One region of the Geodermatophilus sp. SYSU D00867 genome, then DNA from elsewhere that is predicted to be linked to it. Evidence: predicted binding sites of a transcription regulator. Region 1 holds the regulator's gene; each other region holds the start of a gene.
The links. Region 1 encodes LexA, which represses DNA repair genes until DNA is damaged. Its sites were predicted from a motif close to TCGAACANNTGTTCGA; they were not measured.

Region 1 (2,193 bases):
CGGGGCCAGCCACGTCTACCGGCCCGCCGCTCCGCTGGTCGACGGCGGCACGGTCGCGCTGGCCGACGTCGGCACGGTCGCGTTCACGCTCACCGGCACGCCGGGCGGTCCCGTGGGCCGGGCCGGTCAGCTGCTGGTCACCGGCGGGGCGGTCGCCCGCGACGGCAGCCGCATCGCGCTGCGCACGTACACCGACGCCTACGTCTGGCCGCTGACCGGTGCCGACGTCCCGGGGGCGCTGGCCGGCGAGCCGGTGCGGATCGCGCTGCCCGAGGCGCCGCAGGGGGAGGCGGTGTCGTTCACCGCGGACGGCCGCGCGCTGCTGCTGGCGGGCGAGGGCGTGCCCGGGGACGTCACCGCGGTACCGGTCCCGGCGGGGTCCGCGCCGCCCGCGCCGGCAGGGTCCGACGCCGCCGACACCTCGCCGTCGGCGCTGCTCGGGGGGGACCCCGCGGGCCTCTCGCCGGTGACCGCGGGCGTGGCCGCCGCCGTCGTCGCGACCGCGCTGGTGTGGATCGGCGGGCGACTGCGCCGCCGCCGGTCCGGTGGTCCGCCCGCCGGCGCCTGAGCTCCGGCGCCGGCGGGGGACCTGCGGCTCAGACCCGCCGCAGGACCGTGACGACGCGGCCGAGGATGGTGGCCTCGTCGCCGGGGATCGGCTCGTAGGCCGGGTTGTGCGGCAGCAGCCAGACGTGCCCGTCGCGGCGCTTGTAGGTCTTCACGGTGGCCTCGCCGTCGAGCATCGCGGCGACGATCTCGCCGTTCTCGGCGGTGGGCTGCTGACGGACGACCACCCAGTCGCCGTCGCAGATGGCCGCGTCGACCATCGAGTCGCCGGCGACGCGCAGCATGAACAGCGTGCCCTCGCCGACGAGCTCGCGGGGCAGCGGGAAGACGTCCTCGACGGCCTGCTCGGCGAGCACCGGGCCACCGGCCGCGATCCGCCCGACCAGCGGCACGTAGGTCGGGGCGGCCGAGCCGTCGGCGGCCGCGGCGGGTGCCGCCGGGGCGGCCTCGCCCGCGGTCTCGCCGGGCAGCCGCACGTCGAGCGCGCGGGGCCGGTTGGGGTCGCGCCGCAGCCAGCCCTTCTTCTGCAGCACCGACAGCTGGTGGGCGACCGACGACGCCGACGACAGGCCGACCGCCTCGCCGATCTCGCGGACCGAGGGCGGATAGCCCCGCCGCTCGATCGAGTCGCGGATGACCTCGAGGACCCGGCGCTGGCGCTGGGTCAGGCCGTCACCGGCCTCCCCGCGGTCGGGGAAGGTGCGCACGGCGCCCGTGCCGTCCGTGCCGGCGCCGCGCTCCGCGGCCGGACGGCGGGTCGCCGTGCCGCCGCCCCGGGTGCCCTGGCCGGTCCCGCTCGTGCCCGCCACGTCTCCTCCTCGCCGGCCGCGTCCCCGCGGCCCGTCCGTCGCCCTCCCGGCCCGGGGGCCGGTCGGCGGGCGGTGCGCCCGCACGGACCGTAGCGCGCCGGCGCCGCAGGTTCAAACGTGTGTTCGAAGGACACGCCGCGCCGCTCTCGCACTCGTCGGACCCGTGCGGTAGACATCCGGACAGACGTTCGATCGAACACGCGTTCGAAGCGTTCGACCCGATCAGGAGGAGCGGTCATGGGCAGCGTGCGGCAGGCAGTGCTCGAGTTCGACGCGGCGGTCCGGGTCCCGTGGCGGCCGCCGCTCCGCGGGGAGGTCGCGACCGCGTCCGCCGGCGCACGCCGGTCCGCGTCCCCGGGTGGCGCCGGCCGGCCGGCGCAGCGCGCCGCCCTGCCGGGCTCCGGTCCCCGCGTCACCGGGCACCTGCGGCCGGTGCCCGACCGTCCCGCCGCGGCTCCCGCGCGCACCGCCGGCCCGGCCGCCGAGGGGCCGCGCACCCGCCGCGACCCGGCCCGCCCGAGCGGGCGGCCGGTGCGCTCGGAGCCCGCCCGGGCCGCCGTCCGCGCGCGGTGCGCACCGGCCCCGGCGCCGGTGCGGCTGACCCGCCGCGGGCGCCGCCTGGTCACCGTGCTGGTCCTCGCCGCCGGCGTCGGCGGCGCCGCCCTCGGCTGCGGATTCCTCGCTCCCGACGACGGCCTGCGCCTGGCCGGCGAGAGCAGTGTCGTGGTCGAGAGCGGTGACACGGTGTGGTCGATCGCCGCGGAGGTCGCCGGCGCCGGCCAGGACGTGCGCGCGGTGGTCGACGCGATCCAGGCGC
Region 2 (2,193 bases), on a different contig from region 1:
CAGCGACCGGTCGAACGGGGCGCTCACGACCGGCCCAGCAGCTGCAGCGCCTGGCGCAGCAGCAGCGCGACGTCGACCCGGCCGGTGCCGGCGAGCTGCTCGTCGGCGACCGGGGCGAGGGCGGTGAGCGCGGTGTCGGCCTCCTTGGTGGACCAGCCGAGCCCGACCAGGGCCGAGGACAGCTGGTCGCGCCAGGGCGCCACCGGGGTGACCGGCGCGAGGCCGGCCGGGGCGGGGCCGTCCAGCTGGGTGTCGGTGGTGGTGGCGCCGAGCCGGTCGCGCAGCTCGAGGATCAGCCGCTCGGCGCCCTTCTTGCCGATGCCGGGCACCTGCATGAGCGCCTTGACGTCGGCCGTGGACACCGCGCGGCGGACCTCGCGCGGCGGGTGGATGGCCAGCACCGCCTGCGCCAGCCGCGGGCCGACGCCGTTGGCGGTCTGCAGCAGCTCGAACAGCTGCCGCTCGTCGTCGTCGGCGAAGCCGTAGAGGGTGAGGGAGTCCTCGCGCACGACCAGGCTGGTGGCCAGGCGGGCGTCCTCCCCCACCGCGAGCCGGGCGATGGTGCCGGGCGTGCACTGCACGGCCAGGCCGATGCCGCCGACCTCGACGACCGCGCCCTCGGGGCCGACCGCGGCGACCCGGCCGCTCACCGAGGCGATCACCGGGACACCCCCCGCCAGCGCGGCAGCGTCCGCTGCACCACCGGCGCGCCGATGCCGCCGGCGATCGCCGCGACCCGCAGCCGGTCCTGGGCCGGGCCGCGCCACACGTGGCAGACCGCCAGCGCCAGCGCGTCGGCGGCGTCGGCCGGCTTGGGGGCCGACGTCAGCCCCAGCACCCGGGTGACCATGAGGGTGACCTGCTCCTTGTCCGCGCGGCCGTTGCCGGAGATGGCCGCCTTGACCTCGCTGGGCGTGTGCCAGGCGACCGGCCGGTCTGCCTGCGCCGCGGCCAGCGCCGCGACCCCGGCCGCCTGCGCGGTCCCGGTGGCGGTGCCCTTGTTGTTCTGGGTGAAGACCCGCTCGATGGCCACGACGTCGGGCCGGTGCTCGCGCAGCAGCGCGGTGACCTGGGTGTGCAGCTCCAGCAGCCGCAGCTCCAGGTCCAGGTCCGCGGAGCTGCGGATCACGCCGACGCCCACGGCGGCCGGGCGCGCGCCGGGACGGCCGTCGACCACACCCCAGCCGCACCGGGTCAGCCCCGGGTCGATGCCGAGCACCCGCATGCCCGCTCCCCCTCTCACCGAACGCGTGTTCGACCGCAACCGTAACCGTCCCCGACGACGGCCCCGGGACGCAACACGCGGCACGGTCCGGGGAGCGACACGCGGGCGCTCAGCCGACCCCGGCGGCCACCAGCGGCGCCGCGCCCGGGTCCGGCCACCTGGGCGGAGCCGCCGGTGTCGATGTCCAGCGGCAGGGCGGCGAGCGGGCTCCGGCGCGGCGGTTCCCCGCGGCACCGGCCCCACCGGGGCGCGGCGCCCCACCGGGCCGCCGTCGGCCGGCGCGGCCCGGACCGCCGGCGGGTGGACCGTCGCCGCGGCGCCGGCGGACCGGATCGGGCCGCTGGGGTGTGGTGTCCGGGGCGGCCGGTGCGCCGGTGGCGCCTCAGCCGACCTTCTCGAGCACCTCGTCGGAGACGTCGTAGTTGGCGTAGACGTTCTGGACGTCGTCGAGGTCCTCGAGCGCGTCGATGAGGCGGAACACCTTGCCGGCGCCCTCCTCGTCGAGCTCGACGGTGACGCTGGGCACGAACCCGGCCTCGGCCGAGTCGTAGTCGATGCCGGCGTCCTGCAGCGCGGTGCGGACGGCGACCAGGTCACCGGGCTCGCAGACGACCTCGAAGGTGTCGCCGAGGTCGCGGACCTCCTCGGCGCCGGCGTCGAGGACCGCCATGAGGACGGTGTCCTCGTCGACGCCGTCGGCCTGCGGGACGACGATGACGCCCTTGCGCGTGAACAGGTAGGACACCGAGCCGGGGTCGGCCATCGAGCCGCCGTTGCGGGTCATCGCGGTGCGCACCTCGGAGGCCGACCGGTTGCGGTTGTCGGTGAGGCACTCGACGAGCACCGCGACGCCGCCGGAGGCGTAGCCCTCGTAGGTGATCGACTGGTACTCGACGCCACCGGCCTCGGCGCCCGAGCCGCGCTTGACCGCGCGGTCGATGTTGTCGTTGGGGACCGAGGACTTCTTC
Region 3 (2,193 bases), on a different contig from region 1:
GGTCCAGGCCCAGCGGCAGGGCGCGGCGCAGCTCCCGGTCCTCGGCGGCCAGCACCCGCACCAGGTCCAGCGCGGACTCGGCCGCGGCCCAGCGGGTCACCGTGTGCACGCCGATGGTCAGGTGCGCGCTGGTCTGCCCGAGCGCTACCGCCGAGTGCAGGTAGCCGCGCGGCAGGTAGAGGGTGTCGCCCGGGCGCAGCACGGCGTCGACCACCGGCTCGCGCCCGGCGGCCGCGGCGACGGCGGCCCGGCGGTCGGTCCACGGCTGGGTGCGCAGCGGCTCCTCGAGCACCGGCTCGTGGACGGTCCAGTGCTTCTCGCCGGCCACCTGCAGCACGAAGACGTCGTGGACGTCGTAGTGCGGGCTGAACCCGCGCGAGGACGGCGGCGTGACGTACGCGTTGACCTGCGTGGGGTGCCCCAGGTCGGCGGCGAGCTGGTCGGCGAACTCGATCAGCGGCGGCCACAGCCGGTGCAGGCCCTGCAGGACCACGGTGCTGCCGTCGGCGAACAGCCGCAGGACGGCGTCGGAGGAGACCTGGTCGGCCACCTCGGCGCCGGCGCCACCGGAGGTGGTGAACCGCTGGGCGTCGACGACGGCGCCGTCCTTGGCGATGCGCAGGAACGGCGTGCGCAGGCCGCGCCGCGACAGCAGCTCGTCGACGTCGGTCAGCGTCAGCAGGTCGGTGAACGACTCCCCGGTGTCCTCGGCGCGGGCGAGCAGCGGGCGGCGGGACCAGTACTGCTCGGCGAAGACCGCGGGGTCGAGGTGCGTGCACCGGCGCAGGGCCGGGCGGGCGTCAGCCCCGCCCGGCCCCGCGGCGGTCGGGTCCTGGCTCAGGCCGAACCGTCCGCGCCACCGTCGGCACCGCCATCGGCGCCACCGTCCGCACCGCCGTCCGCACCGCCGTCGGCACCGCCGTCGGCACCGCCGTCGGCGCCACCGTCCGCACCGCCGTCCGCGCCGCCGTCAGCACCGCCGTCGGCACCGCCGCCGGCCGCGCCACCGTCGGCCGGGCCGTGGCCCGCGCCGCTGTCGGCACCGCCGTCGGCGCCGCCGTCGTGCTGGCCGGGCGTGCCCTCGCCGGCTCCGCTGTCGGCCGGACCCTCCGTGCTGGTCATGTCGTCGTCGTCGAGCGCCATCGGGCTCCTCCGGGATCCGGGTCGGGACCGTCCGCCGGACGGCGGTCGGTGGTGTCCCACCTACCTCGCCCGTGGGCCGGTCACACATGCGCCGACCAGCGTCTTCCCGACGCGCCCGGACACGCCGGGGACGGCGCGCCGCCTCCCGGGGAGGGCCGCTAGTCTCCGAACACGTGTTCGAACGGGGAGGTCGCGTGGGGTCGTCGGGGGGGCGTGCCGAGGGGTGCACGGTGCTGCACGTCGACATGGACGCGTTCTTCGCCAGCGTCGAGGTGCGCCGCCACCCCGAGCTCGCCGGCACGCCGGTCATCGTCGGCGGCGCGGGCAACCGCGGGGTGGTCACCTCGGCCACCTACGAGGCCCGCGCGTACGGCGTGCACGCCGCCATGCCGACGGCGCGGGCGCTGCGCCTGTGCCCGACGGCGACCGTGCTGCCGGGGGACACGGCGCTGTACGCCGAGGTGTCCCGCGCGGTCATGGCGCTGTTCCGGTCGGTGACCCCGCTGGTGGAGCCGCTGAGCCTGGACGAGGCCTTCCTCGACGTCGGCGGGGCCGGGCGCCGGCTGGGCGACGCCGCCGAGATCGGGGACTACCTGCGCGCCCGCGTCTTCGACGAGCAGGGCATCACCTGCTCCGTCGGCGTGGCCGGCACCAAGTTCGTGGCCAAGCTCGCCTCCACCCGCGCCAAGCCCGACGGGCTGCTCGTCGTCCGCCCGGCCGAGGTCATCGACTTCCTGCACCCGCTGCCGGTCGGCGCCCTGTGGGGCGTGGGCGCGAAGACCGAGCAGGTGCTGCTGCGGCTGGGGCTGCGCACCGTCGGCGACCTCGCGCACGTCCCGGCGCGCACCCTGCAGCGGGCGCTGGGCCCCGCCGCCGGCGGCCACCTGCACGAGCTCGCCTGGGGCCGCGACCCCCGCCGGGTGGTGCCCGACGAGCCGGAGCGGTCGACCGGGCACGAGGAGACCTTCCCCACCGACGTCGACGACCCCGCGGTCGTCCACCGGGAGCTGCTGCGGCTGTCCGAGCGGACGGCGGCCCGGCTGCGCGCGG
Region 4 (2,193 bases), on a different contig from region 1:
GGCACAGCGAGCGCCAGCCGGCGCCGTCGCGGGCGAGGAAGGTGACCCGCGGCAGCCGCGGGTCGACGCCGGCGCCGCCCCGCACGGGGCTGCGCCGCGCCGGCGCCGGCCGCGCGGGGGCGTGCCCGGTGCGGCGCAGGGAGAACTCGTCCTCGCCCAGCACGTGCGCCCGTGCCGGCGGCACGGTCGTGTCCACCGCCGGCGCGACCGCGAGGTCGACGCCGAACACCGGCCGCAGCCCGGCCGACCGGCAGGCCAGCGCGAACTTGACCGCGCCGTACAGACCGTCGCGGTCGGTCAGCGCCAGCGCCGTCATGCCGTGCTCGGCGGCGCGCGCGACCAGGTCGGCCGGGTGGTTGGCCCCGTACCGCAGGGAGTAGCCGGAGGCGACGTGCAGGTGGACGAAGGGGTCCCCGCTCACCGCCCGCGGGCGGGACGGTGCGCGGTGCCGCCGACCACGCGCGGCCGGGGCGCCGGCTCGGGCGTGGTGGCCAGCAGCTCCTCGACCACGGCGAGGAAGGTCCCGGCGTCGCGGACCAGGTCGTCGGCCTCGCGCTCGGTGACCGCGCGGGACAGCCCGGCCTCGGCGGCGGCGCGCTTGGCCGCGCCGGCGGCGAAGAAGGTGGCCCACTCCCCCAGCTCGGGGGCGACCTGCTCGAGCAGCACCCAGGCGCTGCGCGGCCGGCGGCGGCCGCTCTCCGGCCGGGTGCGGGCGGCCAGCACCCCCGCGGCGGCCCGCAGCGCCGCCAGGTGCGCGGTGGCGTAGCGCCGGCACGCGTCGGGGGCGTGCCGGGCCTCGGCCAGGGCCCGGGTGGCCTGGTCCAGCAGTTGGCCCGCGGCCGCCGGGAGCGGCGGGGGCAGGGGCAGCTGCTCGGCCACGGCGCGCGCGGCGCCCATCAGTCGTGCACCCGCACGAGCGACCAGCGGTTGTCCGCGGCGTCCCAGCACAGGTCGTAGACACCGGCGAAGCTCATCCGCGAGCGGCCGGCCCGCAGCGCCTCCACCCGGAACACCTCGCGGGGGGCGACCAGGTCGGCCGAGGCGCCGCCGGAGGTGCCGGCGGCCCGCTGCCACCACGGCGCGGTCTCGACCCACGAGTCGAGCAGCTCGCCGACGACGTAGCGGCCCTGCCCGCGCCAGAACTGCGCCGGCCCGAGCGGACCGCGCTCGACCTGCACCTCCTCGCCGGCCCGCTCGCCGACGTCACCCAGCACCCGGCTCATGCCCGTCTCCCCACCCCGTGCCGTCCGACGGTCCGCCCACCGCCCGGGCGGGGAAGGTCCCGGGGCGGTGGCCGACCTGTTCGAACGTGTGTTCGAACACGTCGAGTAGACCCGACCGCGCCGGTCCCGTCAAGCCGGACGCGCCACCGCGTCCTCCCCGGGAGGAGCCCCTCCCGACCGCGTGCCGGACGGTACGGCGGGGGTCCGACAGCGGTGGCAGGATCAGCGCATGAGCCGACCCGCCCACCCCCGGGTGGCCGCGATCGCCGACCTGCTCGCCGGGGCCGGCGCCACCGGGCGGGTCCACGAGCTCGCCGACGGCGCGCACACCGCCGCCGCGGCCGCCGCCCAGCTCGGCGTCCCGGTCGGGGCCATCGCCAACAGCCTGGTGTTCGACGTCGGCGGGCAGCCGCTGCTCGTGCTGACCAGCGGCGCGCACCGGGTCGACGTCGCGAAGGTGGCCGCCCTGCTCGGCGTGCCCCGCGTGGAGCGCGCCTCGGCCGCCTTCGTCCGCGAGCACACCGGCCAGCCGATCGGCGGGGTCGCCCCCATCGGCCACCCCGGGCCGATCGGCACGCTCGTCGACGTCGAGCTGGCCCGGTACGACCGCGTCTGGGCCGCCGCCGGCCACCCGTCGGCCGTCTTCCCCACCAGCTACGACGAGCTGCTGCGACTGACCGCCGGCACCCCCGCCGAGGTCGGGAGCGGCCCGACCGCCGACGGTCCGGCCGCCGCTCCCCACCCCGCTGCGGTGGGCCCGTGAACGAGGAGAACCCCGTGACCGGCACGACGCCCGCGACGCGGGTGACCGAACTGCCCGCAGGCTGGCTGCGCGAGCACATGCACGAGGCGCTGGCCATCTACGGCGAGGCGATGGGCTACGACGCCTCGGTGGTCGCCGGCCGCTACGGCTACGCCGTCCAGCACACCGAGCGCCCCGGCTTCCGCGCGGTCGGCGCCTTCGCCGCCA

Region 2: a site for LexA is predicted at 1,243-1,258, ahead of ruvC (crossover junction endodeoxyribonuclease RuvC). Genes of this name have one in related genera too.
Region 3: a site for LexA is predicted at 1,309-1,324, ahead of dinB (DNA polymerase IV). Genes of this name have one in related genera too.
Region 4: a site for LexA is predicted at 1,304-1,319, ahead of ACI8AK_RS10070 (DUF6504 family protein). Genes of this name have one in related genera too.

What each region holds. Positions count from the first base shown of each region.
Region 1 covers NZ_JBJGZC010000021.1:7,477-9,669, forward strand. The annotation lists gene ACI8AK_RS18540 (hypothetical protein) at 1-568, shown strand, start outside; gene lexA (transcriptional repressor LexA) at 597-1,376, opposite strand; gene ACI8AK_RS18550 (LysM peptidoglycan-binding domain-containing protein) at 1,614-2,193, shown strand, end outside.
Region 2 covers NZ_JBJGZC010000009.1:136,125-138,317, reverse strand. The annotation lists gene ruvB (Holliday junction branch migration DNA helicase RuvB) at 1-27, opposite strand, end outside; gene ruvA (Holliday junction branch migration protein RuvA) at 24-662, opposite strand; gene ruvC (crossover junction endodeoxyribonuclease RuvC) at 659-1,225, opposite strand; gene ACI8AK_RS10640 (YebC/PmpR family DNA-binding transcriptional regulator) at 1,608-2,193, opposite strand, start outside.
Region 3 covers NZ_JBJGZC010000009.1:22,065-24,257, forward strand. The annotation lists gene ACI8AK_RS10105 (cupin domain-containing protein) at 1-550, opposite strand, end outside; gene ACI8AK_RS10110 (BatC protein) at 838-1,143, opposite strand; gene dinB (DNA polymerase IV) at 1,374-2,193, shown strand, end outside.
Region 4 covers NZ_JBJGZC010000009.1:12,347-14,539, reverse strand. The annotation lists gene ACI8AK_RS10080 (DNA polymerase III subunit alpha) at 1-421, opposite strand, end outside; gene ACI8AK_RS10075 (SAV_6107 family HEPN domain-containing protein) at 418-897, opposite strand; gene ACI8AK_RS10070 (DUF6504 family protein) at 897-1,223, opposite strand; gene ACI8AK_RS10065 (YbaK/EbsC family protein) at 1,453-1,986, shown strand; gene ACI8AK_RS10060 (GNAT family N-acetyltransferase) at 2,001-2,193, shown strand, end outside.